3 regions of the Paraburkholderia sp. J11-2 genome follow, and region 2 is predicted to be linked to each of the others. Evidence: predicted binding sites of a transcription regulator. Region 2 holds the regulator's gene; each other region holds the start of a gene.
The links. The regulator FliA, encoded in region 2, starts transcription of late flagellar genes. The targets are predictions, from matches to a motif close to CTAAAGTTTNNNNNNNNNNNGCCGNTA.
Positions count from the first base shown of each region.

Region 1 (9,900 bases), on a different contig from region 2:
CATGTCGTTCCTGTTCAAGACGTTGCACGTCGTGCGCGTGGTCGACGCGAAGCGCAACGCGCTCGTGTATCTGACCTACAGCGACCGGGTGGTGAGCGGCAGCGCCAAGAACAGCGTCACGGCCGTACCGGTGCCGGCGGGCACGACGATTCCGCTGCGCTAAACTGGGGATCTGAGCCGGATCCCTCACCATGACCGATTCCCGTTTTCGAGATTCCGCCCGCTACTGGCGCACGCCGCTTCTGCCCGGCGCGGATCTCGTCACGGCCGAATACAACGAACATACGTTCGCGCCCCACTGGCACGAGGCGTACACGATCCCCGTAATCGAGGGCGGCGCCGAATGCTATCGCTATCGCGGCGCGCAGCACGTCGCCGAAACGGGCAGCGTGCCGGTCATCAATCCCGGCGAGCTGCACACGGGCTCGCGCGCCGCCGAGGAAGGCTGGAGCTATCGGGTGATGTACGTGCCGATCGACTTCCTGCACGATCTCGCCGGCGAAATCGCGGGGCGCGCGCAGCCGCTGCCGTGGTTCGACACGGAGGTGATCCACGATCTCGATCTCGCGCATCGGCTCTCGCGCGCACACCGTCTGCTCGAAGCCGACGCCGACTGGCGGCGCGCCGCAGCGCAATCCAGCACGAGCGCCGGCTTGGCGGCGCTTCCCACCGCTTCCGATGCGCAGCGCTCCGATCTGCTCGCCGTAGAAGGTGCACTGCTCGACGCGCTCTCGACGCTGCTCACGCGCTACGGCCGCACGCGCGAGGCCGCGCTCAGGCATGGCCCGAACGATCCGCGTGTGGAAACGATGAAGGCGCTCCTCGCCGCCGATCTCGCCATGCCGCTGCGCGTAGCCGATCTCGCCCACGCAGTCGGCCTTTCGCCCTTTCACGCCACGCGGCTCTTCACGCAGGCGACCGGGCTGCCGCCGCACGCCTGGCGCACGCAGTTGCGCCTGCAACGCGCGCTCGGCCCGTTGCGCGAAGGCGCCTCGGTGGCCGACGTCGCCGCGGCGAGCGGCTTCACCGACCAGAGCCATTTCACACGGCACTTCCGGCGTATGTTCGGCGTGCCGCCGGGGCGCTGGCAGTCGTCCTGAAGGCGCAAGCCCGCCTCGCGCCGCAAGAACGTACAAGCCACCCGCACGGGCGGCCGTTATGCTGTCCCCTTGTATCAGGAGGACAGTTTGACCACGCATCCCAACCGCTTCACCGAATTCATCGCCGGCGCGCGCGACACGATCCCCATGATGATCGGCGCCGCGCCGTTCGGCGTGATCTTCGGCACGCTCGTCACCTCGGGCCCGCTTTCGCTCTGGCACGGCCAGTTCATGTCGCTCGCCGTGTTCGCCGGCTCCGCGCAGTTCATCGCGCTCGGGCTGATCGCCTCGCACGCGAGCTTCGCTGTCATTCTTGCCACCACGTTTATCGTGAACCTGCGGCACGTGCTCTACAGCGCAACGCTCGCGCCCTATGTCTCGCATCTGCCGCTGCGCTGGCGTCTCGTGCTCGGCGGCCTGCTCACCGACGAGGTCTTCGCCGTCGCGTGGGCGCATTTCCGCCGCCATCCGCCCGGCGACGACGTCTCGCCGTGGCATTTCCTCGGGTCGGGCGTGTCGATGTATCTGAACTGGCAGCTCTGGACCGCGGCCGGCCTGCTGTTCGGCGCGGCGTTCCCGGGCCTGCAGTCACTCGGCCTCGACTTCGCGATGGTCGCGACCTTCATCGCCATCGTCGTGCCACAGTTGGTTGCCGTGCGCTACCTCGCCGCTGCCGCGACCGCGGGCGCGCTCGCCTTTTTCTGGCAGGGCTGGCCGTACAAGCTCGGGCTGCTCGGCGCCGTGCTCGCAGGCGTGGTCGTGGGCGTCGTCCTCTCGCGCCCGGGCTCCTCGCGCGGCGTCCGCGCCGCAAGCGACTCCGCCCGCAAGCCCACCAACGTCCAACGCACCGCAGGAGCCGGGCAATGAACTACGTCGTCCTGATTCTCGGCATGGCCCTCATCACCCTCGTCATTCGCACGGCGGTGTTCGTGCTCGGCGACCGGCTGGTGTTCCCGCCGCTCGTGCGCACCGCACTCGGCTTCGTGCCCGTTACCGTACTCACGGCCATCATCGTGCCGATGGCGGTCTCGCCCCACGGCCAGGGCGCCGAGCTGACCTGGCGCAACCCGCAGCTCGTCGGCGCGCTCGCGGCCATTGTTGTCAGCGCGCTCACGAAGCGGCCGCTCCTCACCATCGCGGTCGGGCTCGGCGTGTTCTTCCTCTGGCAAGGCGTCGTGCTGCGCTAGAGCGTCCCCTCGCCCCTTACGCTCAAGTTTCACCCCGGCGCGCCGTTAAACCCGTCAAGGCCTGCTCTGGCAGGCCACTGCTCGAACGGCGAGAGCACGCGAGAAGCGATAAGGATTACACCGGGGCAACCACAATGGGGCATATCACCCTTAACCTGAAGGATGAAACGCTTGCGTCGCTGCGCAAGGATTTCGACGCGTTCCTGCGCGTCTCGCTCAAACTCGACCCGCAGTTCGCCACGCCGGAATTCGAGGACTACCTGCGTGCGAAGCTGCTCGACAACATGACGCCGCTCACGGAGCACGCTGTCCAGCGGCTCCTGCAAGGCGGCCAGTACGCATGGGCCAAGCGCACGCTCGACAAGGAGTTCCCCGAGGTCGTCTCGATCCTGATGCGTCAGGCGGGCGAATTCGGTTTCGGCTTTGCGTCGCGGCCCGAGTGGACACCGGACGAACTCTCGAAGCAGTGCCGCGACTGGGCGGCCGCCATCGTGAGCGAAGCCCAAGGCGAAGAAGCGCTGATCGATCCGCTGGCTGCGCAGATCAAATCGGGCGTGCAGGACATCCAGACGCTCGAAGAGACGATGCAGACGCCCGCGTGGCGGCTCACCGAGTCGCTGCGTCAGCGGGTGTACGAAGCGAAGATCGGCTGCGAGCAGGCTAGCGGCAGCCTGGCGCGCGAGCGCCTGGGTGAATTGCGCGGGCTCTTGAGGCTCGGCGTCACGCATGGCGTGTTCCAGAAGCAGGAAGCGCAACAGATCATGGAATATCTGCGCCTGCTCAAGCCCGAGATTTTCGTCGAGGAGCCCGACGACGTCTTCACGCGCCTCGCCGCGTGGCTGCGCAACTTCTTCATGCCGCCGCAGCGTGGCACCGCGCGCGAACAGGGGCGCTAGACGCGCCTCGCTGAGAACGCCCCGCCAGGCGCGCTCATTAGTCCCACATCTTCCTGAGTTTCGCGGCGATCTCGACCTTCGCATGCGCGGCGGCGGCGAGTCCCGCCGCGCTCGGTGCGCTCGCCACGGGCGCGGGCGGCCATGCGCGCGATTCGAATAGCGGCAGCATCGGCGCGGCGATGAAGCGCGTGCGCGAGGCCCATACGTGCCGGTCGCCCGACGCCACCTGGTTGTGCACGTAAAAGCGCTGCGGCACGACGATGTGCAGATCCTCTTTCGCGCGCGTCATCGCCACATAGAGCAGCCGCCGCTCCTCCTCCAGCTCCTCGTCGCTGCCCGCGCCGAGATCGGACGGAATGCAGCCGTCCACGCCATTGAGCACGAACACGTTGCGCCACTCCTGCCCTTTCGCCGAATGGATCGTCGAGAGGATCAGATAGTCCTCGTCGAGCAGCGGATCGGCGGATTCGGCGCTCGTGGCGTCCGGCGGATCGAGCGTGAGTTCGGTGAGAAAGCGCTCGCGCGAGGCGTAAGTGCTCGCAATGCTCTCCATTTGCAGCAAATCGGCCAGACGCACCTGGGCGTCCTCGTGATTGCGCTCGAGATGCGGCTCGTACCAGCGCCGCACGCGCTCGAATTCGGCGGGCCACGGTGTGGCGCGCATGGAGAGACTGTCGATGAGCGACGCGAACGCCGGCCAGTCCTCGGCCGCGCGCGGCGGCGGCGCGAAGGCCGCGAGCGCCTCGGCGGCGCGATACGCGCCCGTGCACGCGGCCACCTGGTCGAGCAGGCGCGCGGCGTTGGCGGGCCCGACGCCCGGCAGCAATTGCGTCACGCGAAAGCCCGCCACGCGATCGAGCGGATTCTCGGCCCAGCGCAACACCGCCAGCACGTCCTTCACGTGCGCGGCGTCGAGAAAACGCAGGCCGCCGAACTTCACGAACGGGATATTGCGCCGCGCCAGTTCGATCTCGAGCGTGGCGCTGTGGTGCGCCGCACGAAACAGCACAGCCTGCTGCTTGAGCTTCATGCCCGCTTCACGCGCCTCGAGAATCTGCTCGACGACGTAGCGCGCCTGAGTCGCCTCGTCGGCCACGGTGACGAGGCGCGGGCGCTGCTGCGAGGGGCGATCGGTCCACAGGTTCTTGGTGAAGCGCTCGGCGGCGGCGTCGATCACGGCGTTCGAAGCGGCGAGGATCGGCGCCGTCGAGCGGTAGTTGCGCTCGAGCGTCACCTGGCGCGCGGGCGGATCGAACTGCGCCGGGAAGTCGAGAATGTTGCGCACCGTCGCGCCGCGAAACGAATAGATCGCCTGGGCGTCGTCGCCGACCACGGTCAGGCCGCGGCCGTCGGGCTTGAGCGCGAGCAGGATCGAGGCCTGCAGGCGGTTGGTGTCCTGGTATTCGTCGACGAGGATGTGGTCGAAGCGGCCCGCAAGATCGGCGGCGATGGCCGGCTCCGCGGCCATGTGCGCCCAGTAGAGCAGCAGGTCGTCATAGTCGAGGACGTTCTGCTTTTGCTTGGCGTCCACGTAGGCCGCGAACAGCGCGCGCAGTTGCGGCTCCCATTCGAGGCACCACGAGAACGACCGATTGAGCACGCTGGCGAGCGAGTCGCCCGTGTTGACCGCGCGCGAGTAGATCGCAAGGCACGTCGACTTCGAGGGGAAGCGCTTTTCCTTCGCCGAGAGTCCCAACTCGTGGCGCACGAGGTTCATCAGATCGGCGGAATCTTCGCGGTCGTTGATCGTGAACGCCGGCGAAAGGCCGATGTGATCCGCGTACTCGCGCAACAACCGTGCGCCCACGCCGTGAAAAGTGCCCGCCCAGCCAAGCCCTTGCGCGAGCACTGCGGCCGCGCCCGGCGCGCTGGCGGCGATGCGCGCCACACGCCGCGTCATTTCCTGCGCGGCGCGCCGCGAGAACGTAAGCAGCAGGATGCGGTGAGGGTCGGCGCCACCCGCGATCAGATGCGCGACGCGGTGAGCGAGCGTATTGGTCTTGCCCGACCCGGCCCCTGCGATCACGAGCAGCGGGCCCGGCAGCGTCGAGCCCGGCGCGTAACCCGCTTCGCCGCCGTGCTCGACGGCCTCGCGCTGCGCGTCGTTGAGTTTCGCGAGCCACGAAGAAACGGCAGTGGCTGCGTCGGCACGCGCCTGGCTGGCGTCGGAGACAGAAGAATCGGCAACGGAAACTGTGGACACGGCGGGCGCTGGGACGATGGACGTGGCGAATCGGAAAGAGGCGACGCATACTGTATATCCATACACCCCGCATCCGCAAGCGCCTGATTCCATGGCGATCTGGCGGGATTTAACGACAACGCCGCGGCGCGTTTCGAGCATCATGAAGCGAAGCGGCGGCGTCCGTTGCCGGACGCCGCCGCTCTCGGTGTGCGAACAAGGTCAGCGCCCAGTACACGGACGCCGCCTGCACCGGCCGCGCGTTAGCGCGTTAATCCGATTGGCCGCCCTGCTGCTGGGCCGACATGCCGTTCATCTGATCCTTCATTTCCGAATCGTTGGCCTGACGGTCGGCCTTGTGGTTGATCTTCGCGTCCTTCACCTGCGCCTTGTACTGCGACTTCGCCTGCTTCTTCGCGTCGCTGTACTCGGCGTTCGCCGACTTCTTCGCGCTGCGGTATTCCGCGTTCGCGGCGGCGTTGGCGTTGCGCTTTTGCACCAGCGGGTCAGCGGATTGCGGAGCAGTCAGCGCTTGCGGGGCGGGCGCGGGTTGCGCGATCCCGGCGGCCGCCGGCGCGTGGCCCGTCACCTGGCCCGGCGCTTGACCAGGCGCAGCACCCGGCGCGCCGGAAGGCGCCATCGTTGGGGCTTCGCCGGCCTGTGCCGCGCCCTGGGTCGCGTTTTGAGCGGCGTTTTGCGCATACGCACCCTGCGCGAAGACGGCGGCAGTGGTCACGGTGGCAAAAGCGGCGGTAGCAGTGAGCAGCTTGCGAATCTGGGTCATGGCGTATCCTCCTTGCAGTGGTTCCGAAGGCGCGTTGGCAGCGGGCAGGCCCGCCGGAATCGCGCCCCCGCTCGACGAAGCCGCGCAACGCAAACCTGAGCGGCGCTGTCGATCCGGGTGAAACCATTTTGGTATGAAGATCGCCGTGGGGTCCCGCAACGTTACTCAACGTTTCATTTTCTGACGAATTCATAACATCTGGCCCCGAGATGTGACAGCCGCCGCGGCAAAGCCGCCATCGCTTATGATGCTCACCCTTCGCGCGCTTGCCGCACGCCTTTGAAATTCCAATCCGCCATGCCCAACCTCGATTTCACGCTGACCGGCGACTACGTCGAACTGCACAACCTCCTGAAGATCACCGGGCTCGCCGACAGCGGCGGCTCGGCCAAACAGATCGTCGCCTCGGGCGCGGTGAAGGTGGACGGCGAAGTCGAGCTGCGCAAGACGTGCAAGATCCGCGCGGGCCAGGCCGTGCTGCTGGGCGACACGCGCATTGCCGTCAAGGCGCACGAGTGAACCGCCCCGAAACTTGCCCGCAGGCGCCAGCTATGCACCAGATTTGAGCATCTGGATCGACAAGGTCGCTGTCTCGCAATAAGCTTTCAGTTTCGACAGACGAACCCTGCCGCGCGGCGCGCTTTTCTCGCGCCGCTTGTTTTTCATGACTCGAACCACGCTTTCCCGCCGCGCCGTTTCGGCGCCGCCCACGCTGCGCGGCCACGCCGCCGACACCGCCCGCCTCGCCGGCCCGCTTGCGATCGCCCAGCTCTCGCAGATGGCGATGAGCGTGACCGACACGGTCCTGCTAGGCTCGCTCGGCGCCGATGCGCTCGCCGCGGGCGGCCTTGGCGCGAACATGTTCTTCGTGGTGGTGACCGTGCTGCAAGGCGTGCTGACCTCGGTCAGCGTGAGCGTCGCGCAGGCGCGCGGCGCCGACAACGAAAGCCACGTGTCGCACATCTACTGGACCGGCTTCGCGCTCTCGCTGCTGCTCTCAGTGCCGGCGTTCGCGCTGCTCTCCTTCGCCGAGCCGATCCTGCGCGCGCTCGGGGAGCCTACGCTGCTCGCGCATCACATCGGCGAGTACACGGCCGTGCTGCGCTGGGGTGCGCCCGCGAGCCTGATCGGCGTGGGGCTCATGCGCTCGTTCCTGCCCGCCATCGGCGCGGCGCGGCGCCTGCTGTGGGTGTCGATCGCGTGCGTGTTCATCAACGGCTTTCTCAACTACGGGCTGATCCACGGTGCGTGGAGCCTGCCGCGCCTGGGCTTTCTCGGCTCGGCGGTGGCCACCACGATCACCGTGTGGCTCACCGCGTTCGTGCTGATGGCGCTGCTGCACCTGCGGCCTTCGCACCAGCATTTCGTCGTTGCGCGCCGGCCGACGGCGCCGCTGATGGGCGAACTCTTCACCATTGGCTGGCCGGTTGCGATCACCTATGCGGTCGAGGCGACGCTCTTTCTCGCCACCGGCCTGCTCGCGGGCCTGCTCGGCGCAACGCCGCTCGCGGCGCACCAGATCGCCTTGAACGTGGCCTCCGTCACCTTCATGGTGCCGCTCGCGATCGGTCAGGCGGCCAACGTGCGCGTGGGGTACTGGTCGGGCGCGGGGGTGCCGCGCGCGGCGCGCCATGCGGGCTTCGTCGCGCTCGGGCTCGGCGTTGGCTTCATGTCGCTGTCGGCGCTCGTGATGGTGCTCGCGCCGCACTGGATCGTCGGGCTCTACCTGCACCTCGACGACCCGGCCAACGCGCACACGGTCTCGCTTGCGGCCACGCTGCTCGGCGTCGCGGCGATTTTCCAGATCGTCGACGGCGCGCAGACCGTCGGTTCGGGCTGCCTGCGCGGCCTGAAAGACACGCGTGTGCCGATGCTCGCGGCCACGCTCGGCTACTGGGGCATCGGCTTTCCGCTCGGCTACGTGCTCGCGTTCCACTTCGGGCTCGGCGCGCTCGGGCTCTGGTGGGGGCTCGCCGCCGGGCTCACCACGGTCGCCGTGCTCATGACGTGGCGCTTTCACCGTATGAGCCGGCGCGCGCAGGCTCACGCTGCCGCCACAAGCCGCGTTGGTTGAAGCGTTCACTTAACCGGCCAGGCCGTACCGGCGCGACCGGGTAAAATACGCGCCTGGCGCCGCACGCGGCGTCCGTCCCACGAGGGCAAGAACAGTTTGGAGACAGCCGCGCCCCGCGAGCGCCGCCGGCCACCCCGGCTACGCTTGCCGCGCGCGGAGCGCTCAGGTCGCACGCATCGACACCCCGCCACGATCCGACGCAAAGCGCGAAACAAACACGCGACGCAACAGCGCGCCATGCAAGCGCACACGCCCAGCGCGCGTGCCGCTGAAGCGTCCCGCGCCACGACATATAACGAATCCACTCACGGACCACCCTTTCATGCTTGCCCCGATTACCCGACTCTTTCCGCTCTGGGCCGTCCTCGTCTCATTGCTGGCTTACTTCGATCCGGGCCTCGTCGCGCCGATAGCGCCGCACGTCACGACGCTCCTGATGATCATCATGCTGTCGATGGGCGTCACGCTCTCGTTCGCCGACTTCCAGCGCGTCTTCACGCGGCCCGCGCCGGTCGCGGCAGGCATCTTCCTGCATTACCTCGTCATGCCGCTCGCCGCCTGGGCGATCGCCAAGGTGCTGCACATGCCGCCCGATCTCACGGCAGGCATGGTGCTCGTCGGCAGCGTCGCGAGCGGCACGGCGTCCAACGTGATGATCTATCTCGCGCGCGGCGACGTCGCGCTGTCGGTGACGATCAGCGCGCTTTCCACCCTGGTGGGCGTGTTCGCGACGCCGCTGCTCACGCGTCTTTACGTCGATGCGTCGATCGTCGTCGACGTGCGCGGCATGCTCATGAGCATCCTGCAGATCGTCGGCCTGCCGATCGCCATCGGCCTCGTCGTCAACCGGCTCGCAGGCGGCCTCGTGCGCCGCGTCGAGCCTGTGCTGCCGCTTGTCTCCATGGTGTCGATCCTCGCGATCATCGCCGCCGTGGTGGGCGGCACGCATGCGAGCATCGCCACGGTCGGCCCGCTCGTCGCGCTCGGCGTGGTGCTGCACAACGGCATCGGGCTGCTTGGCGGCTACTGGGGCGGGCGCCTGCTCGGCTTCGACGAGTCGGTGTGCCGTACGCTCGCCATCGAAGTGGGCATGCAGAACTCGGGGCTCGCCGCGACGCTCGGCAAGCTCTACTTCTCGCCGCTCGCGGCCCTGCCGGGCGCGCTGTTCTCGGTGTGGCACAACCTCTCGGGCTCGGTGCTCGCGGGTTACTGGGCCGGCAAGCCGGCGCGCGGCAGCACGCGCAATGCGCAAAGCGCCGCGAACGCGTCGCCCGAGCGCGGTTGATCGATACGGTGGTCAAGCGCCGGGCCAGCGTTCCGGCGCTTACGCCACACGCTCCTGCGGTGCGCGGTCTCGCGCCCCCGCCAGCCTGCGGGGCGCACGCCGCGTTAGCCTCACCTGCAGCCATGCTCGCAGCCTCGCGAAGCGCCATTCGCGCGGCTGTGCCAGAAGCTCGCCCTCGCAGCGCACTTCAAAGCGCACCCCCTCCCGCCATCCACTGATGCGCGCCCGCTCACCAGGCGCAAGCGGCAGTGCTTCGCCCGGTTCGAGCCAGTAGTCTTCGGTATCGCCTTCGACCGTCATCCAGACGCGGCCCTCGAGCGCCATCACCACGCCGCCCTGCGCCGCGCGAATCGTGCGGCAAGCGTCACACGGCACCCACAGCGCCAACGCGT
Region 1 covers NZ_CAJMYY010000010.1:225,557-235,456, forward strand. Annotated here, with positions in the region: gene U5A57_RS16585 (CreA family protein) at 1-163, shown strand, start outside; gene U5A57_RS16590 (AraC family transcriptional regulator) at 192-1,100, shown strand; gene U5A57_RS16595 (AzlC family ABC transporter permease) at 1,248-1,967, shown strand; gene U5A57_RS16600 (AzlD domain-containing protein) at 1,964-2,287, shown strand; gene U5A57_RS16605 (DUF4088 family protein) at 2,422-3,183, shown strand; gene U5A57_RS16610 (ATP-dependent helicase) at 3,221-5,479, opposite strand; gene U5A57_RS16615 (hypothetical protein) at 5,637-6,149, opposite strand; gene U5A57_RS16620 (RNA-binding S4 domain-containing protein) at 6,447-6,668, shown strand; gene U5A57_RS16625 (MATE family efflux transporter) at 6,814-8,223, shown strand; gene panS (ketopantoate/pantoate/pantothenate transporter PanS) at 8,546-9,508, shown strand; gene U5A57_RS16635 (DUF2917 domain-containing protein) at 9,548-9,900, opposite strand, start outside.
Region 1: the regulator FliA is predicted to act here: its motif matches at 2,309-2,335, upstream of U5A57_RS16605 (DUF4088 family protein).

Region 2 (9,900 bases):
GCACCTCGCTCGAACCGTTCATGCCGCCGGGCGCGCGCACGTATGGCCACACGACCGTGGGCGTGCGCTGCATCGGCGCGAAGCCGTGGACGCTCTATGTGAGCGCGCGCATTGCCGTGGACGTGACTTACTACGTGGCCTCGCGCCAGATCGGCGCGGGCGAGGCCCTCTCGGCCGCGGACTTCATGCCGCGCGCGGGCGACCTCGCGAACCTGCCGCAAACCATCATCACCGATCCCAACCAGGCAACGGGCGCCGTCGCGCTCGCGCGTATTGCCGCGGGCCTGCCGCTGCGCACCGACATGCTGCGCAGCGCGGCTTCGGTCGTGATCGGACAAACCGTCAAGGTGATCGCCGTGGGCAGCAACTTCACGATCTCCGCCGAAGGCAGCGCGCTGAACAACGCCGAACCCGGCCAGCAGGTGCGCGTGCGCACGAGCGGCGGCCAGATCATCTCGGGCGTGGTCAAGGACGCCGGCACCGTGCAGGTGCAAATCTAGGCTCAGCAAGATCTGGTAAGGGCCGGATCGAGGGGGTTTCAGCCCCAACCGGCGGCCCGATCCGGCGGTTTCCGGCTTTGTGCGCCAGCACACGTAACAGCATGTAACGGTGGGATTTTCGGCTAAAGTTCGGCGCGACCTATGCCGTTATCAAGGTCAAATCGATCAGGAAAGCCCATCGTGAAAGTTGACTCCTCCACCCGCAATGATCCGCGCCCGCTGCAGGATGGCCTTGCGCGCTCGCAAGCCGATTCGAGCGGCGTAAGCGCCGCCAGCACCGACAGCGCGGCCACCTCCGGCGCGGCAAGCAGCACGAGCGCTGCGGGCGCGAACGTGAACCTCTCGTCGCTGTCGTCGACGATGCGCTCGCTCGCCGCGAGCGGCTCCGCCGACATCGACACGGCACACGTGCAGTCGATCAAGGACGCGATCCGCAACGGCACGCTGCAGATCGACTCCGGCAAGATTGCCGACGGCGTGATTCAGACCGCCCGCGACCTCGTTAAGCCGACGTCGGCTAACTGACGTTCGACGCACGAGCGCCGCGCACACTTCGCTTTTTTGGTGCCTTGCAATGAAAGATGCCCTGTTGGCCACACTGATCGACGAACACGCCACGGTTGAGGCGTTCGCGTCGCTGCTCGCCTATGAAGAAAAGGCGCTCGTGTCGGCCGACGGCATGGAGGCGCTCCCGCAGATCGTCGAGCAGAAGACGACGCTCACGCAGCGTCTCGCAGGCCTCGAAAAGGCGCGCGACGCGCAGCTGGCAGGCCTCGGCCTCCCCGGCGGCCGCAAAGGCATCGAAATGGCCTGCGACGGCGACACGCGTCTCGCGAGCCAGTGGGAGTTGCTCAAGGGTTCGACCGAACGCGCGCGCCGCAAGAACCTCACGATCGGCATGATGATCCGCACGCGCATGGAACATAACCGCCGCGCGCTCGCGATCCTGCGCGGCGAAACGGGCAACGGCGCGATGCTGTACGGCCCCGATGGGCGGCTGCCGGCGTTCGGGCTGTAAGCGGCGCTCACCAGGGATTCGCCAAAGACAAAAGCCGAAGCGTTGCCGCTTCGGCTTTTTTGTTTGGGGCAACGGATCGCCTTCAGATTTTCATGCCTGCTTGATCGTCGCGACCGGCAGGAAGAGTCTGCGCGGCGCATCGGTGAACGGCTCGAATCCGTATTTCCGATAGAAGCCCGCTGCGTTCTCATCGAGCGCATCGACGAGAACACACTGCACGCCCACCGACTCCGCCGTTGTCAGAACAACATCCAGTGCGTGCATCAGCAGATATTCGCCAAGGCGCTGGCCCTGGTGCCGCCGGTCTACCGCCAGCCGGGCGAGCAGGACTGCGGACACGCTCCTCGGCAGCCGTGCGGCCGGCATTCCCTGCGTTTCTACCGCTGTCGCCGCAAGGGCGTAGTAGCCCGCAATCGTGCGCGGCGCGGACGACACCGCTGCAACGTAAGTGCGAGATAGATTCTTCTTTTGGTGCTGACTCGCTACGTGGCGAATCCATTCGCTCATCGAGTCGACGCCGCAGTCGAAGCTGCTGCGGTCATCGCTCTCCCTCAGCTGACGAATCTGCGTTTGCACTCTTGTTCTTCCTGAAGCGAGCCATCGCGCGCTGCAACGCTTCATTGGGCTTCGGCGGCTCGTCCAGCAAAGCGAAGAAGCGCTTCGATTCGTCCATCGTCAGGCGAATGGAACGAATGACCTCTTCCTGCTCGATAACCTGCTCCGCGGCCCGAAGCGCGGCCTGCACAATAAACTGGTTGAGGGTGCTGCCCGAAAGGTCTGCAGCAAGCTGCAGGATTTCCTGTTTCTCCGCGCTCAACCGGGCAGTGATTCGCCCGCGGCTGGAGTTTTCCATACCGTTGTTGATAGCCATTGTTCATCCTTTTTTCGGGCCTGGCACACGCCTGCATCGTTTGGCGGATGCGCGGCCCGAGGTTCACGTTCGCGTCGCTCTCCACTGACGGAGTGGAGTCACTATATCACGCGTGGTGCCAAATTGGCACCACGCGATTCGAACTGCCCGCCAAACAAAAAAGCCGGAGCGCTCCCGCACTCCGGCTCTTTCACCGCAACCCCGCCCACGCCAGTCAAGGCGCGGCGTCTACCGCCTCAATTCTCCTGGCCGGCCCACGCCATCTCGCGCAGCCGCGTACGCAAGCGCGCCACCGCCTGGCTGTGCAGCTGGCACACGCGCGACTCGCTCACCTCCATCACCGCGCCGATTTCGCGCAGGTTCATGCCGCGCTCGTAATAGAGCGACATGAGCAGCTTCTCGCGCTCGGGCAGCCGCTCGATCGCTTCGACGAGCGCGCCGCGCAGGCTGTCGTCGAGCAGCGCCGAAAGCGGGTCCGAGTGATCGACGCAATAGCGGTCGAGGAACGGTTCGTCCTCGGCGGAGCGGTCGAAGTCTTCGTAGTAGATGAGCTGGCTGCCATGCAGGTCCTGCAGCATGCTCTGGTATTCGTCGAGCGGCATGCTCAGATGCTCGGCGATCTCCGTTTCGCTCGCCGAGCGCCCGAGCCGCTGCTCCACCTGGTGCACCGCGCTTTCCACTTCGCGCGAGGTGCGGCGCAGGCTGCGCGGCAGCCAGTCGTTGCTGCGCAGCTCGTCGAGCATCGCGCCGCGAATGCGCTGGCTCGCGTAGGTCTCGAACTGCGCGCCCTGATCTTCCTTGTAGCGGTTGGCCGCGTCGAGCAGGCCGATCATGCCGGCCTGGATCAGGTCGTCGAGGTCCACGCTCGCCGGCATCTTGGCTACGAGCTGCAAGCCGAGCCGTCTGACGAGCGGCGCGTACTTCGCAAGCACGTCGGCCTGCGAAATTTTTCCTTGAGCGTTATACATCGTGCTCTCCACTTCTCATGTCCCTGATTGGCGTCGTCGTGAGCACGTCAAACGTGCTGCGGCGACGTGCGCTGCGCGGGCGTATCGGTCCGCCAGCCCACATGGGCCGGTGCGGACGCGGATGTTGCGTTGGGTGCGGGATGCACACCCGTCACGCTGGCTACGAACGAGTCGGCGTTCGCGGCGAGCGCGCTGTGTGCGGCGTTTGCTGCATGCGTAGCGTGTAGCTGGACGCCGTCTCGCGGCACGCCGTCCAGGTCGTCGGCGGGTGCGTCGCCCGCCGCTTCGTGTGCTTCGTCCGTGGGGACGAACGCGGCGCTGGCGCGCGCCGTGGCCGGCGAGCACGCCGAAACCGCGGGTCGCATGGGCCAGTGCGGCAGTTCGGCGGCCACGTGCCGGAAGTCGCGCGCGGCGTTCGTCGAGGGAAACGCATCGACGATGCAGCGCGCGAGCTTGAGCGCCTGCGCCATGTGCTGATCGGCGGCGACGCATCCGGCGCTTTCGAGCGACACGCTCAGGTAGCGGCTCGCCACCCCAGCGAGGTTCTCGATTGCGGTGTGCGCGTCGCTCGCATTCGCGACATGATTCGCAAGCACACGAAACTGTGCGATCGCATGCGCGAAGTGCAGCCGCTTCATGCACGCATACGCATCCGTGATCGACTGCGCGCCGATGCGCATGACGATCAGCACGTCATGCGCGTGCATGGCGAGCGGCGAGAGCGCGCCTTCGGCGTCGAGCTGCGCGTCGATCAATACGATGTCCGCGGGGCCCGAAATGACTTTTTGCAGTTGCGCGGACGTGTACTGCGCGCGGTTGTCGCGCGAGGCGGCCAGCACGCCGAAGCCGAGTGCGTGACGCCCCACGGCTTCGTCGAGCGTGCGCTCGCCGCGCATCACGGCGGCGAAGTTGCCCGCGCCGCGCACATTGCCCACCAGCGAGCAGACCGAGCGGGGTCCGAGGCACTCGTCGATCACGAGCACGTCCTTACCCTGCGCGGTGAGCGCCGCCGCGAGATTGACCACGGCGGTCGTGCGGCCGGGCGAACCCGCGCCGCCTGTCACCGCGACCACGCGCGAGCCTTCGCGCGCGAGGAGCCGCCGCAGCCCTTCAGCCTGATCGATTACGAACTTATCCAAACCTGACCTCGGGAGCCTGCGAATTCGAACGCGTCGAGAGTGCCGACAGCAGCGCCGGGATATCGTCTTCGTGCGGCACGAACGGCGAGCTCTCTCGCGGTATGCAGAACGCGCTGCGGATCAGGAAGCGGCGCGTCGCCACGTAAAGGTTCTCGGGAACCTTCTGGCCCGTCGAGACGTAATGCACCGGCAGCTTGTAGCGCAGCACCGTGTCGAGCGCGCTGCCGAGGTTGGTCGCCTCGTCGAGCTTGGTGAGGATGCAGCCCGTGAGCGGCGCGTTTTCCGGGCCGCTCTGGTAGGCCTGCACGACTTCGTTGAGCGTGTCGCCGTGGTTGGTCGCCGAGAGCAGCAGCAGGCGCTGCACCGGGCGGCCGGCGCCGCACAGCATGGCGATCTGGTCGGCCACGGCGCGGTCGCGCTGGCTCATGCCGATCGTGTCGATCAGCACGATGTGCTTGTTCTTGAGCTCGGTGAGGGCGAGCTGGAGGTCCGCGCCGTCGCGCACCGCGTGCACCGAAACGCCGAGGATCTTGCCGAAGATGCGCAGTTGCTCGTGGCCGCCGATACGGTAGCTGTCGGTGGTAAGGAGCGCGACCTTGCTCGCGCCGAAGCGCATCACGCAGCGCGCGGCGAGCTTCGCCGTGGTCGTGGTCTTGCCCACGCCGGTCGGGCCCATCAGCGCGAACACGCCGCCGCGCTCCATGAGCGCCTCTTCGTCTTCGAGCACCGGCAGGTTCGATTCGAGCACCGACTGGAGCCATTCCATGCCGGCTTCTTCGGTTTCGACTTCGGGCAGGCGGTCGATCATCATCTTCACGAGCTGCGCCGAAAAGCCCGCGGCGAACAGCTGCTTGGTGAGCGCGCCTTGCACCGGGCTGCGGCGCTGGCGTTCGCCCCACAGGAGGCCCGCGAACTGCTCTTCCATCATGCCGCGCATGGAGGCGAGTTCGTTCATCACGGTTTCGTTGACGACTTGCTCGATGCGCGCGCGGATCGCTTCGCTCACGGTCTGGGCTGCGTCGGCGCCCTGCGCGTTGCGGCTGCCGGGCGCGGGACCCGCGGCTTCCGGGCCGTGGCCGAGGCGCTGTGCTGCGCGGCGCGCGGCGACGTGCGCGGCCTCGAGCGCCCAGTCGGGCGTGCTGGCGTCCACGTCGGGCGGCAGCACCGGATCGGCGACATTGCCAAGACCGCGTGCCGCTGCGGCCGCGGGCGTCATGCCCGGCACGCGCGGAGCGTTCTGCTGGTTCGCGATACGGCGAGCGTGATCGATGAGCCAGGGGTTCGACTCGGCCATCGTGCGCGGCGCATCGCTCGCGCTCGCGGCGGCGGCCTGCTCGAGGCGCGCCGCGGCTTCACGGGCGGCGGCCGGGGCGTTGGCGTTCGCGGCCGGCGTCATGGACGCAAACGATGGCGCAAAGGCGGACGTGGCAAGCGACTCGGTCGCGGCCTGCAGCGCCATTTGCAGCGGCGAGTGCGCGTGCGGCACCGTTTGCTGCGATTGCGTTGCCTGGAGCGCGGCATGCAGCGTCGGCGGCATCGCCGATTGCGCGGCCTGCTGGCCTGCCGCGGCGCGCGACGAAGGCGAAAGCGACCCACCTGTGGCGGACGCTGCCGCCGGTGCCTGGCCGAGCGAGACAGCGGTGTCGGCGGCGTGATCGCCATCCGGCGTATCGGCGTCGGCATTCGCGCCGCCGTTTTCGGCGCCCACTTCCGGGCTCGCGCCGAACACCGATGAGAACACGTCCGGCATGCCGCTCGCGTAGGGGTTCGCCGCGCCGATCGGGGCGGCGAGCGCAGCCGGTGCGCCGGGCGCAGCGCGCGGTGAGCGCGGCATTTGCGTCATGGCGGAGGGCTGCGCGAACGCGCCGCCTTGACCACCCTGGCCGCTCAAGCCAACCAGCGCTTGGGCCGCGGCAGCATCGGCCGGCGCGATCGCCGCGAGATCGCGGTCCGCGAGCGCGACGATTTCAACGCTGCCGTCGTCGAGCGTGCGGTTCGACAGAACGACGGCGTCCGCACCCAACGCTTCGCGTACGAGCCGTAACGCGTCGCGGCTGGTGCCACCGATGAATTTGCGAATGTTCAAGCTGAGCCCCTGATGAGGTAAGCGGCTGATGCCGCCGCCGGTCGTCTGTTGCTGGAATGGCGCTGGATTGCTGCCGGCCGTGCGTCGCTCGCAAAGCCTTTTCCGATGTTGGAATTATTTCGAAGGTGGGGCCCCCATGATCGATGGATCAGGGCGGAGAAATGCGGGTAATTCGCGGAATCGGCGCGAGCGGTGCGCGAGAGGGAGAAGTGGCGTGTGGAGGCCTCCAGGCTGGCTTTACGCCACGCCCGCACGCGGCTCGACTCACGAAAAAGCCCGCCAAAGCGGGCTTTTCCTCGATCCGGTGGGCAACGCGCCCGGCGCGATCAATGCGCCCCGATCACATTCACCACCTTCACGTTGCGCGTATCCGGCACTTCGGCATACGACAGCACCTTCAGTTGCGGCAAGCTGCGGCGCAGGAAGCGCGAGAGCATGGGGCGCAACGCGTGCTGCACGAGCATCACGGGCGAGAGGCCCAGCGCTTGCTGACGCGCCATCGCCTGCTCCGTCTGCGTGAGCAGCGTATGCGCGAGACCCGGTTCGAGGCCGGGGTTCGGGCCCGAGGTGAGCGTTTGCGAAAGCACGCGCTCGAGGTTCGCATCGAGACCCATGACCTGCATGTCGGCGTTGCCGGGGAACCATTGTTGCGTGATCGCGCGGCCAAGCGAAATGCGCACCGCCGCTGTCAGATCGTGCGCGTCGGTAATGCGAGGCGTGTGCTCCGCAAGCGATTCCATGATCGTGCGCATGTCGCGAATCGGCACGCCTTCTTCCAGCAGGTTCTGCAGCACCTTCTGCAGCGTCGTGACCGGCAGCACCTTCGGCACGAGATCGTCCACGAGCGAAGGCGTGTCCTTCTGCACGCGCTCGAGCAGCGCCTGGACCTCGCGGCGGCCGAGCAACTCGGCCGCGTGCATGACGACGAGGTGATTCAGGTGCGTCGCCACCACCGTGCTCGAATCGACCACCGTGTAACCGAACACCTGCGCCTGCTCGCGCACGTTCGAATCGATCCACACAGCGGGCAGGCCGAACGCCGGGTCCGTGGTCGGCGTGCCCGGCAGCACCGCGCTCACCTGGCCCGGGTTGATCGCGAGCCACTGGCCCGGATAGGCCTCGCCCGTGCCGACTTCCACGCCCTTCAACGCAATGCGGTAGGCGTTCGGGCGCAGTTCCAGGTTGTCGCGAATATGGATGACAGGCGGCAAAAAGCCGATTTCCTGCGCGAACTTCTTGCGAATGCTCTTGATGCGCTTGAGCAGCTCGCCGTCGGTGTTCTTGTCGACGAGCGGAATGATGCGGTAGCCCACTTCGAGGCCGAGCGTGTCGATAAGCGCCACGTCGTCCCAGGTCGCCTCGGTGTTCTCGGCCGGCGCGAGCGCAGCGGGCGCGGTATCCGCGACCACGGCGCTCGCCTTCTTCGCCTCGGCGTTCTTCTTCATCGTGCGGCCAAGCTGGATCGCGCCACCGCCGAGCAGCAGAAACGCAAAGTGCGGCATGCCCGGAATCAGACCCATCATGCAGATGATCGAGCCCGTGATCAAAAGCACGCGCGGATTCGTAAAGAGCTGGCCGGTCAGCTGCGTGCCGATGTCCTCGTTGGTGCCCACGCGGGAAACGATCACACCGGCCGCCGTCGAAATGATGAGCGACGGGATCTGCGCGACAAGGCCGTCACCGATGGTGAGCAGCGTGTAGGTCTCGGCCGCCGAGCTGAACGGCATGCCGTGCTGCACCACGCCCACGATCAGGCCGCCGGCGATGTTGATGACCATGATGAGCAGGCCGGCAATGGCGTCGCCGCGCACGAATTTGCTCGCGCCGTCCATCGACCCGTAGAACTCCGCCTCCTGGGCGATCTCGGTACGGCGCTTTCTCGCCGCATCTTCGTTGATGAGACCCGCATTCAGGTCGGCGTCGATCGCCATCTGCTTGCCGGGCATCGCGTCGAGCGTGAAGCGCGCAGAGACTTCGGCGATACGGCCCGCGCCCTTCGTGATCACCATGAAGTTGATGACCATGAGGATCACGAACACCACGATACCCACGGCGAAGTTGCCGCCCACGAGGAAGTGGCCGAACGATTCGATCACCTGGCCAGCTGCCCCCGGGCCGGTGTGGCCTTCGAGCAGCACGATACGCGTGGAGGCCACGTTCAGCGAAAGCCGCAGCAGCGTGGAGAACAGCAGCACGCTCGGGAAGGCCGCGAAGTCGAGCGGCTTCATGGTGTACATGCTGACGAGCAGCACCATCACCGAGAGCGCGATGTTGAAGGTGAACAGCAGATCCAGCAGGAACGGCGGCAACGGCAGGATCATCATGCCGAGGATCATGCAGATCAGGATCGGTCCCGCCAGCGCGCGCAGATTCGTGCCTTGCAGCATCTCCGGGCGCCGCGCGAGAAAACCGGTGCGGGCGTTCATTCTGTTGCTCCTTCAGTGCCGTCGCGCGCCGGGTTCGTGTCGGCGCGTCCGGCGTTGTTCGATGCGGTATTTGCGTTGGTGCGATTCGCGGCCTCGGCGGCCGTGCGCTCATCTGGCGTGAGGGCTTCGTCGGCTTCGCTCGCTTCGTCGGCGTCGCTCACTGCGCCCTTGTCCATATCGGGCGGCACGTCGAGGTCGGTCGGCTCCATCGGCACGTCGCCGCCATGTTCGCGAAAGCGCTTGAGCTGATAGACCCACGCGAGCACCTGCGCAACCGCGCCATAGAGCGGCCCCGGGATTTCGCGATTGAGGTCGACGTTGTAGTAGAGCGCGCGGGCAAGCGGCGGCGCTTCGAGCAGCGGCACGTTGTTCTCGGTGGCGATCTCGCGGATGCGCGCGGCCACGAGGTTCACGCCCTTCGCGACGACCTTTGGCGCGCGCATCTCGCCATCGGCGTACTTGAGCGCGACGGCGAAGTGCGTCGGGTTGGTCACGACCACGTCGGCCTTGGGCACCTGGGTCATCATGCGGCGGCGAGCGGCGGCGCGCTGCTGCTGGCGAATGCGACCCTTCACGTGCGGATCGCCTTCGTTCTCGCGGTGCTCGCGCTTGACCTCTTCCTTGGTCATACGCAGCCGGCGGTAGTACGACCAGACCTGGTAGGGCGCATCGATTGCCGCGACAAAGAACATGCCCGCGACCGTCATGCCGCAGCACACCGCGATCAGATGCATGCCGTCGACGAAAGCGCGCGGCGCAGGCTGCATCGCGAGGCCGAGGATTTCGTCGCGATGGTTCCACAGCGCAGAGCCGCCGATCACCCCGACCACGGCCGTCTTCACGGTCGACATGCCAAGCTGGATCAGCCCGTTGACGGAAAAGAGGCGGCTAA
Region 2 covers NZ_CAJMYY010000025.1:98,809-108,708, forward strand. Annotated here, with positions in the region: gene flgA (flagellar basal body P-ring formation chaperone FlgA) at 1-500, shown strand, start outside; gene flgM (flagellar biosynthesis anti-sigma factor FlgM) at 681-1,025, shown strand; gene U5A57_RS30190 (flagellar protein FlgN) at 1,075-1,518, shown strand; gene U5A57_RS30195 (GNAT family N-acetyltransferase) at 1,609-2,094, opposite strand; gene U5A57_RS30200 (DUF1778 domain-containing protein) at 2,057-2,389, opposite strand; gene U5A57_RS30205 (RNA polymerase sigma factor FliA) at 2,626-3,357, opposite strand; partial or broken gene U5A57_RS30210 (MinD/ParA family protein) at 3,714-4,496, opposite strand; gene flhF (flagellar biosynthesis protein FlhF) at 4,489-6,582, opposite strand; gene flhA (flagellar biosynthesis protein FlhA) at 6,909-9,008, opposite strand; gene flhB (flagellar biosynthesis protein FlhB) at 9,005-9,900, opposite strand, start outside.

Region 3 (9,900 bases), on a different contig from region 2:
CGCTGGCCATGGACCTGCGCAAGGTCAACGCGAACACGATCATCGACACCTCGCCGGGCACTTACCGCATCGGCCCTGCGACGGTCCACGACACGTCCAATCATGGCCGCATGACCGTGGCCGAAGCGATCCAGAAGTCGAGCAACATCGCACTCGCCAAGCTCGCGCTGAATCTTCCCGCGCAAACCATCTGGGACAAGTATCAGGAGTACGGACTCGGGCAGAAGCCCGGTGTCACGTTCCCGGGCGTGGCGCCTGGCCGCGTGCGGCCGTGGGCGCGCTGGCGCCCCATCGAACAGGCGACGATGGCGTATGGCTACGGCCTTTCCACTTCGCTGCTGCAGATGGCGCAGATCTACACGGCCTACGCCGGCGACGGCACGCTGCATCCGGTCACGCTGCTGCGCGATGCGCCAGCCGGCGCGGGCGGTTCAACGGCGTTGGCCACGCGCGCGGTCACGACCCCGGCCACGGCCGCCGCCATGCGCAAGATGCTGGAAATGGCGACGAGCGACGGCGGCACGGGGCGCGCGGCGAACGTGGATGGCTATCGCGTGGGCGGCAAGACGGGCACCGCGCGCAAGCAGATCGGCGCGGGCTACGCGAAGAACCGCTATCGCGCGCTCTTCGTGGGCATGGCGCCGATGAGCGCGCCGCGCGTGATCGTGGCGGTAATGATCGACGATCCCGCGGGCAAGGCGTTCTATGGCGGCACGGTCGCGGGACCGGTGTTCTCCGGTGTGACGGCAGGCACGCTGCAACTGCTCGGCGTGCCGCCCGATGTCGCGGCCGCACCCGAGAGCGCCAAGGGCGCGAACGGCGCGAAGCCTGGCTCTGGGCGCGGTTAGCGTCGCAATCAATGGTGGCGATAAGCGGGCGGCGGCTCGCTGCCTGACACCGCGGCGGCCGCACCGGCTTCGCCGTTCTGCGCAGGCGGCGCACCGTAACCCGACCGCGCGACCTGTTCTTGCTGCTGGCGCGCCTGCGCGAGGCGCGCTTCGTTGGCGCGTTTTTCGGCAAGCCTGTGCATGGCGCTTTGCACATCTTCCGGATAGTTGACGTCATTCGCCGAAGCCGGGTTGTAGCCCACCGACTCCAGATCGACCAGTTCCTGCAGCACCTGGGCGCGCGTCACCGGGCCGTTTTGCGCGGTGTTTTGCGTACTGTTGGCCTGGGCAAACGACACCGCCGGAACGATCGCCATCATCGAAACCAGCGCCACGCGTAGCATTGCGTTCTTCACCTTGCTCTCCGTATGAACTCGATGAGCAAAGTCTACGTAGCGCGGCCACGCATAAAAACCGGCTTACGCAGGAGAGAGTCTTCTATTCCTCGCAAGATTGATAAGGACTTCTGCGGTCCTCAAATCTGGTCGCGGCCAAACGCGCGCAGCCCGTCGAGATCGAGCACGTCCACGCGGTTATAGGAGAGCGCGACGAGCCCCCGGCGCTCGAGCGTCTGCAGGGCCTGGTTGATCCGTTGCCTCGACGCGCCCGCCAGCATGCCGATCTCCTCCTGCGAGATGTCGAGCGCGCGACCCGTCTCGGGGTAGAGATCGGGATTGAACATCTGCGCGAGCGACTGCGCAACGCGCGCGTCGACGTCCAGCAGACGGCTGTTCTGGATCAGCGCAATGAACTCGCCCATGCGATTGTTGAGCTGATGGATCACGAAGCGGTTGAACGGCAGGCTGCAGTCCATGAGGCGGTGGAACGTCTCGGTGGCGACGGCCATGACGAGCGAAGGTTGCAGCGCAATCACATCGTACTTGCGCGGCTCGCGCTTGATCACACTCCCCTCGCCGAACCAGCCGCCATGCGGCACACCCGAAAACGTGCAGCCGCGCCCTGAAGCATTGAAAATCGCCAGCTTCACGAGGCCCGAACTCACGCCGAGCCACCAGTCCGAGGGGGCTTCGCGCGCGGCGACGATCGCGCCCGCGGCATAACCCTGGGCATGCGAGGACGCCAGCACCCACTCGCGATGCTCGGGCGCAAGCGCGCGAAACCACACGCAGCGCTCGAACAAGGCGGCGAGGCGCGCCATGTTCGCTGCGTCGATGCGCTCGCCTTCGCGCCACGAATCGCGGGCGGGCGGTGTCCCGTCCGGGGGCATAATGGATTGCGACATCGCGCTTTCCTGGAGTTAGGTCAATCTTTGGGTCGATATTGTCGAGCGGATCGTGAGTTGCAGCGCTCTCGCGACCCGCTCTGTCGCGCCGGCGACAGACTGGCGTGCGCGGCCCTGCTACGGTAGCGCGAATCATACCTACAAACCTGCGACACGCCGCGGCACGGCTTTCGAGCCGGCATCGGCGATCGACACCGGAGACACCGCCATGTTGCACCCGTACGAAGAAGGGCTCGCACAACGCGAAGCCAACTATGTGCCGCTCACGCCAATCGATTTCATCGCCCGCGCGGCCGAAGTCTATGGCGAGCGCCTCGCCGTGGTCCATGGCGACGTCCGCCGCACCTGGCGCGAAACGTATGCGCGCACGCGGCGGCTCGCGAGCGCGCTCGCGCGGGCGGGCATCGGCCGCGGCGACACGGTGGCGGCGCTGCTGCCCAATATCCCCGCAATGGTCGAGGCGCATTTCGGCGTGCCCATGCTCGGTGCGGTGCTCAATACGCTCAACACGCGGCTCGATGTCGCAACCATGCTGTTCATGCTGCGCCATGGCGAAGCGAAAGCGCTGATCGTCGATACCGAATTCGCGGCGCTCGCGCAACGTGCGGCGCTCGAATTTCCGAACCTCAAGATCATCAGCGTGGCCGACATCGCGCCCGCCGACCCCGAGTTCTTCCCGCGCGCGACCGACTACGAAGCGTTCCTCGAACAGGGCGATCCCGAGTACGCCTGGGTGACGCCGAGCAACGAATGGGACGCGATTGCGCTGAACTACACCTCGGGCACGACGGGCGACCCCAAGGGCGTGGTCTATCACCATCGCGGCGCGTACCTCAACGCGGTGAGCAACATCCTCGAATGGGACATGCCCAAGCACGCCGTGTACCTCTGGACGCTGCCGCTCTTTCACTGCAACGGCTGGTGCTTCGCGTGGACCGTCGCCGCGCGCGCGGGCGTCAACGTATGCCTGCGCAAGTTCGACGCGAAGCTCGTGTTCGACCTCATTCGCAGCGAGCGCGTCACGCACTATTGCGGCGCGCCCATCGTGCAGGGCGCGCTTGCCGACGCCCCCGCCGAGTATCGCGATGGCATCGCGCACACCGTGCGCACGATGGTCGCCGGCGCGCCGCCCCCACCGGCCGTGATCGCGAAGATGAAGGCGATCGGCATCGAGCTTACGCATGTGTACGGTCTGACCGAGGTGTACGGTCCCGCTGCCGTGTGCGCGGTGCAGGAGCGCTGGCAGACGCTGCCCGAAGAGGAACAGGCGCGCCTCGCCGCCCGCCAGGGCGTGCGCTATCACCTGCAAAGCGGCGTGAGCGTGCGCAATGCGCAGACGATGGAGCCCGTGCCCGCCGACGGCGAAACGCTCGGCGAGATCATGTTCCGCGGCAACATCTGCATGAAGGGCTATTTGAAGAACGAGCGCGCGACCGAAGAGGCGTTCCGCGGCGGCTGGTTCCATACGGGCGACCTCGGCGTGATGACGCCCGACGGCTACGTGCGCATTACCGACCGCAGCAAGGACATCATCATCTCGGGTGGCGAGAACATCTCGAGCATCGAAGTCGAAGACACGCTGTATCGCCACCCTGCCGTCGCGCTCGCCGCCGTCGTGGCGATGCCCGACCCGAAGTGGGGAGAAGTGCCTTGCGCGTTCGTCGAATTGCGGCCTGGCGCGAGCGTCACGGCCGAGGAAATCATCGCGCACTGCCGGCTCTTTCTCGCGCACTTCAAGGTGCCGCGCGCCGTGCGCTTTGGCGAACTGCCGCGCACGGCCACGGGCAAGATCCAGAAATATGAGTTGCGCGCGCAACTAGGTTCGCAAAGCGCCATCGATCTGGCCGGCACGCAAGACGCGCCGAAAACACCTCGGTAAAAACGACACCGGCACCCGCCGGCCGGTACAGGTGACGCATTCGGGCGGCGCGCGCCGCCCGAATGTAACGCCAGTTGACAACGCGACCGTGCGGGACCTGTTTGCGATTGTCAGGCGTGGCGCTTAATCCTTTTTGCATCAAGGGCCAACTGTCAAAACGGCCCTTCGGGCATGAAGAATCGTATGAAACGAAAGCTTACAAGGTGTCACGTTTTCCTCCGCTTCGGGCCGATAAGCTTTGATCCGTGGTCGCAACACAAAGGCATCCCGATGCCGCGTGACTGACGACGCAACCAAAGAGGAGGTAACTCATGAATACCAAGAGCTGGAAGACCCCCGCCCGCGCCATCGCCGCAGCACTGATCGCCGGCGGCGCATTGATGGGCGCATCGAGCGCCTTCGCTCAATCCGCACCGTATGGGCTGCGTGCCGAATCGACGCCGCAATACGGCCAACCGCACATGATGCCGGTGGACGCGCATGTCTCGATCGGCTGGCACGATGACCGTTATTGGGACGGCCACCGTTACTGGGCGCACGACGAGTGGATGCACCATCATCCGCACGATCCGGGCCCCCCGCACTATCGTGACGGCGACCATCGTCCGCCGCCCCCGCCGCGTTACTGATAACGTACGCCTGATCGACGGGCCGCCTTCCCTGGCGGCGCCGGAGGTGGCACACCGAGGCCGGTCTTCCCGAGGGGAGATCGGCCTCGGCGCATTTCAGCACCTTACTCAGCCATGTGCGCACTCAGGCGCAAATATCATTCGGCATGCGAAATAATTTTCCGACAATGCCCGCCACACGGCCATTCCAGCCCGCCGCGCCGGGCGCCGGGCGCCACCCGAAAGGCATACGTCAGTAATTGAAGGTAATGCGAAAGTGTTGCCGGTCGCACGGCCCGCTAGTAACGTTGTCGGGCGTTTCGTTCCCCGGAGCGCACGGTGTATTCTCATTGCCCGGCCAGCGATGGCCGGGATTTTTTTTGGCACCCGTGAGAACACTAGCGCGCGCCGAACGCGAAGCGCACCAGGTTTTTTTTCCGATTGCGGACGCAATTTTGCGGACGTAATGTGGGATTGCCTCTTGAGAACAGGCGAGCCTTGTGACCCCCGGTCGTGACTCAGTCCGACCGGGGATTTTTTTGGCTTCTGTGCGCTTGGGGATTCGCGTCGGCCGCAACGGCGCCGCGAGAGAAAGGACTATGACGGATCACCGAATGAGGAGTTCGGCTTCGCTCCAGCCAGAGCTAGATCCGTCATGCCGAGCATTATCCGGCCTGAAAGCCAGGGCGTCACTAGCATCCCGCGCAAAGATCCATTACACAAACTGGCAAGATATGGGGCCGGACGTCGAAATCCGGTCGGTGCGCATCGGCTAACATGGTGGTTTCGCCTGCCGTGCCAACCCGCCTGTGCCGACTTTCACCCTCGCCCATCCCGTCACCGCGGAACTCGAGATCCGCAAGAGCCGCTTCATCGCGCACGCCATTCCCGTGGCCGACCGTGAAGCGGCCATGGCTGAAATCCGCCGTCTGCGCGACGAACATCCCACTGCCACGCACGTTTGCTGGGCCCTGCTCGCGGGCGGCCAGTCCGGCATGTCCGACGACGGCGAGCCCTCCGGCACCGCCGGGCGCCCGATTCTCGAAGTGCTGCGCCATCACGACCTGGACGGCGTGCTCGCGGCCGTGGTGCGCTACTACGGCGGCGTGAAGCTCGGCGCGGGCGGCCTCGTGCGCGCCTATACCGACGCCATCGCCACCGCCCTGCAGGGGGCCGCGCGCGTCGAGCGCATTGCGCAGGCGCGCCTCACGGTCGAACTCGGCTACCCCGACGAAACCCGCGTGCGTCACTGGATCGACCAGGAGCAGTTCACGCTCGTGGAAAGCCAATACGCCATGACCGTGCGCCTCACGATCCAGCTGCCCGCCACCGCCGTGGACGCCGCGCGCAGCACGCTCACCGATCTCACGCAAGGCCGCTCGGGCTTCCCCGAGCACGTCTGAGGCGGGCGCCCGGCCGCCGCCGCGAGGGCGGGGCAGAACTTTTCAAATTCTTTTCAAATCTTTCATTAAGTTTCATGAAAGCTTGCCGTAATGAAAGCATGGCCGCGCATTCGCGCGCTCCGTCGACTCGACGCACCGGAACGAACGGACTTCTTTCATGGCAAGCACGATCACGAACACCACCGCCAGCGCGAACAGCGCGCTGAGCGACGCCGCCCAGTCGATCATCAGCGGCGCGACCAACTCCACGCTCGACGTCAACCAGCTCGTCAAGGCGCTCGTCAACGCGAAGATCGCGGGCCCAAGCGCCATCCTCAGCGCGAAGCAAACGGCCAGCAACACGACGCTCTCAGCGCTCGGCACGCTGAAGTCGGCGCTCGCTTCGCTCCAGAGCGCACTCGAGCCGTTCAAGGACGGCGCCGCGCTGCAACGCTTCACGGTCACGACGAGCGAAAAGGACAAAGGGTTGAGCGCGGTTGCCGGCAAGAGCGCGGTGGCGAGCAGCTTCACGGTCGAGGTCGATCACCTGGCGAGCGCGCACAAGCTCACCTCGGATAGCTTCGCCACGGGCGAGACGCTCGGCGAGGGCAGCCTCGACATTTCGATGGGCGGCAAGTCCATGCATCTGACGATCGCCGCGGGCAGCAACAAGCTCACCGATGTCGCCGCGGCGATCAACCGGGCGAAGGACAACCCCGGCGTCACGGCGTCGATCGTCAATGGCGCCGACGGTCAGCACCTCGTGCTGAGCGCGAACAAAACCGGCGCGGCCAACGCGATCGACGTGCAGGCGGGCACGGGCGTCGATACGCGCCTCGCTTCCTCGCAGATGCGCGAAGTCGAGCCAGCCGGCGACGCAGAACTGCACATAGACGGTACGCGCGTCACGAGCGCGAGCAACACGCTCGAGGGCGTGGTGAGCGACATCACGATCAAGCTCGAAAGCGCTTCGGTGGGCACGAAGCAAACGCTCACCATCGCCCCCGACACCGAAGCGACAGGCACGTCCATCCGCGACTTCGTGAAGGCGTACAACAGCTACGTGGACGCCCTGAACGGGCTGACCTCCTACACGGCCGCCACCGGTACGAGCAGCGCACAAGCGGGCGCGCTGCTCGGCGACTCGATCGCGCGCACGCTCGCGTCGAGTTTGCCGGCCGCCGTATCGGCGGGCGTGAAGGGCAACGACGGCGTAACCCACTCGCTGGGCGAGATCGGCATCAAGCTCGACAAGAGCGGGAAGCTGGAGATCGACGACGATACGTTCAAGAATGCGCTGCAACCGGGCAATCGCGCGATTGCAGCGCTGTTTGGCAGCAGCGGCATGACCGCGAAACTGAGCAGCGCCATCACGCCCTACGTGCAATCGAGCGGCATCATCGAGCGGCGCAGCACTGCCATCAACAAGGAACTCGACGACATCAAGAAGCAGTCGTCGTTGCTCGAGGCGCGCGCCACCCAGCTCACTGCGAAATTCAACAGCCAGTTCACCGCGCTCAATAACCTCATGTCGATCATGAACAACAACCAGCAATATCTGACGCAGCTTTTCGGCGGCGCGAACAGCGCGGGCGCGCTCGCGACCAATCACAAATAAGGCTTGAATGCGCGCGGCTCGACGCTAGCAAACGTCGAGGGCAGGCAAAAAAAAGGCCGCCGAACGAATCGGCGGCCAACAGGGGACGTGAAGAACAACCGCGAATCGAACTATCAAATCGACCCGACGGCTCCATCATCGCGAGCGAAAATTAAGCCAAACTTAAACCTGCGCAAAAAGCGATCGGGGTTACGGCGCGATAGCGTGCAGGCAAATGAAAGAACGCGTAATAATGGGCTGGCTATACTTGAACTGTGCGTGAACTGGTCAGGGCCGCTCATTCAATCGTGCCCGCATGACCGACTTCTACCCAACCCGGAAGAGCCGCCATGTTTGATCGACTGCATCGATTTATGGAAGGCGCAGGTCCCGAGCGGCGCCATCGCGTCTGGAGCAAGATGCGCATTTTCGTGGCCGCGATGGGCACGCTCGGCTCCGCCGCCGGCATCGCCATCGCGGTGGTCGGCCTCATCAACTTCGACCACCAGAAGGTGATTACCGGCGTGGCCGTCATCATCGTCTGCACGGCGATCTACGTCACGATCCTCGTGCGCGACCGCAATCGCGTGGACTAGCGCCCTTGCCTGGCACGCCGCCCACGCGTCATTGCCTCACTGCAGTTTCTGGCCGTCGCGCGTGACCTGCACCGCCGTCGCGCTCACATAGTCGGCGCGAATGCTGTCGCCCACCTTGATCGATTCGAGCGGCACGTCCGGCGGCGCGACGACCACGACCGTGCGGGTCGGTCCGCGCAACGCGACTTTGCGGCTCTTGCGGTCGATCTTCTGCACCGTCGCAACCACCTGAACGCTGTGCGCCGTGGCCGCCACGCCACCGGAAGCGGGCGTGGTAGCGACCGTATCGACGCGCGAACGGATACCCCTCGTCGCCACCTTTTCGGCGCGCAGCAGCAATGCCTCCTTGTAGAGGATATTCACGTGATCGCCCGGCTTGAGCTTGCTCACGTCGCCGATGGTGGGATCGACCGCGACCGTCACCAGGTTGCGCCGCGCACCGCGCAGCGTGACCGAATTGGTGGCCGCGTCGATGCTCACGACCGTGGCCGTGGTCTGAACCTCGCCGATCTGCAGCTGGGCGTTCGGCGCGCTTTCAGGCGCGGCATCGGATGCCGTCTGCGCAAGCAGCGGCGTCGACACGCCGAGGGCAAACACGAGAACAGCGCCGAGCAGCGGCGCGGAAGAACGATTGCGCGTGGACATGTGGCAACTCCTTTTCGTGGATCGTCAATGGCAAGAGAACGACGCGGCACCGCTCGCGCGGATCACACGCCGTTCATGCAGGCTTCTTCGGCAGCACAGCGCAGATAGTGGGCATACACGCGCTCGCGTTCCTCGTTCGCAAGCTGGCGTTTTTCGGCGAGCCGCAGCATCCGGTGCCGGTCCGCGCCGAGCGTCGCGTAATAGCGCTCGGCATGCAGGCGCTTGAAGCGCGTGTAGAAGTCCGGCCCGGGCAGGCCCGAATCGGTCGAGAGCAGCGACGCATAGTCGGCCTCGCTCGGCTCGCACAACGCGGCCGCGGCCGCCTCGAGCTTTTCGTAACGCTCGCGCAACGGCACGTCGCCCGCGAACAGGGCGTGAAACGCGCCATACGGCACGAGCGAGCGGCGGCTCGCGGCGCGGCGCAACAAACGACCTACTTTTTCATCGAGTTCTTTATTCATCCGCAGCGGCCAGAAAGCGGGCCGCCGCCCATGCCGCGCGTCGCTTGACGAAAAGCGCGCGCATTTGGCGGCCCGACAGGATTCAGGGACCCGTTTCGCTACGCGATACGTTGCGCGGCAAATCCGGCATTCTGCATTCGTTCATTCGAATCCAATCCGCATTCGAATCGATTCGAAATGTTTGCGAAAAACATTCTGCACAAAAAAATCAAATCACTCCCTGAAATTGCCCCGCTGACATCGTCACTCATGCCGGGCGGCGGTGATTTTTACCGGACAGCAGCCTGAAACGCTAACAAACATCTCCAGCCACCACTCCCGCGATTTAATCCATATTGAATAGAGTCGATCCGGCGAAATATCCGCCGAACGGTGAATTAATCATACAAAACAGCGCACAATGTTGCTTTTCAATGATTGAGCAAATAAGTCAGGTTATCTTGCTGCAATGGGAGCAAACTTCGCATTGCGGGATCAATGCGAAATGCCAGCCCCCATTGTTGAGCAACGCGAACCGGTTGTTTTTTCCCATTAGTTCAGGATTATCCACAAGTCAAGCAGACTATTTTTCCGCTAGCTATACACATTCCCTACAAAAACAA
Region 3 covers NZ_CAJMYY010000032.1:60,851-70,750, forward strand. Annotated here, with positions in the region: gene U5A57_RS34025 (penicillin-binding protein 2) at 1-848, shown strand, start outside; gene U5A57_RS34030 (DUF4148 domain-containing protein) at 857-1,243, opposite strand; gene U5A57_RS34035 (Crp/Fnr family transcriptional regulator) at 1,363-2,115, opposite strand; gene U5A57_RS34040 (acyl-CoA synthetase) at 2,339-4,009, shown strand; gene U5A57_RS34045 (hypothetical protein) at 4,321-4,638, shown strand; gene U5A57_RS34050 (YigZ family protein) at 5,427-6,020, shown strand; gene fliD (flagellar filament capping protein FliD) at 6,178-7,617, shown strand; gene U5A57_RS34060 (DUF2964 family protein) at 7,947-8,192, shown strand; gene U5A57_RS34065 (hypothetical protein) at 8,229-8,837, opposite strand; gene U5A57_RS34070 (hypothetical protein) at 8,900-9,298, opposite strand.
Region 3: the regulator FliA is predicted to act here: its motif matches at 6,085-6,111, upstream of fliD (flagellar filament capping protein FliD).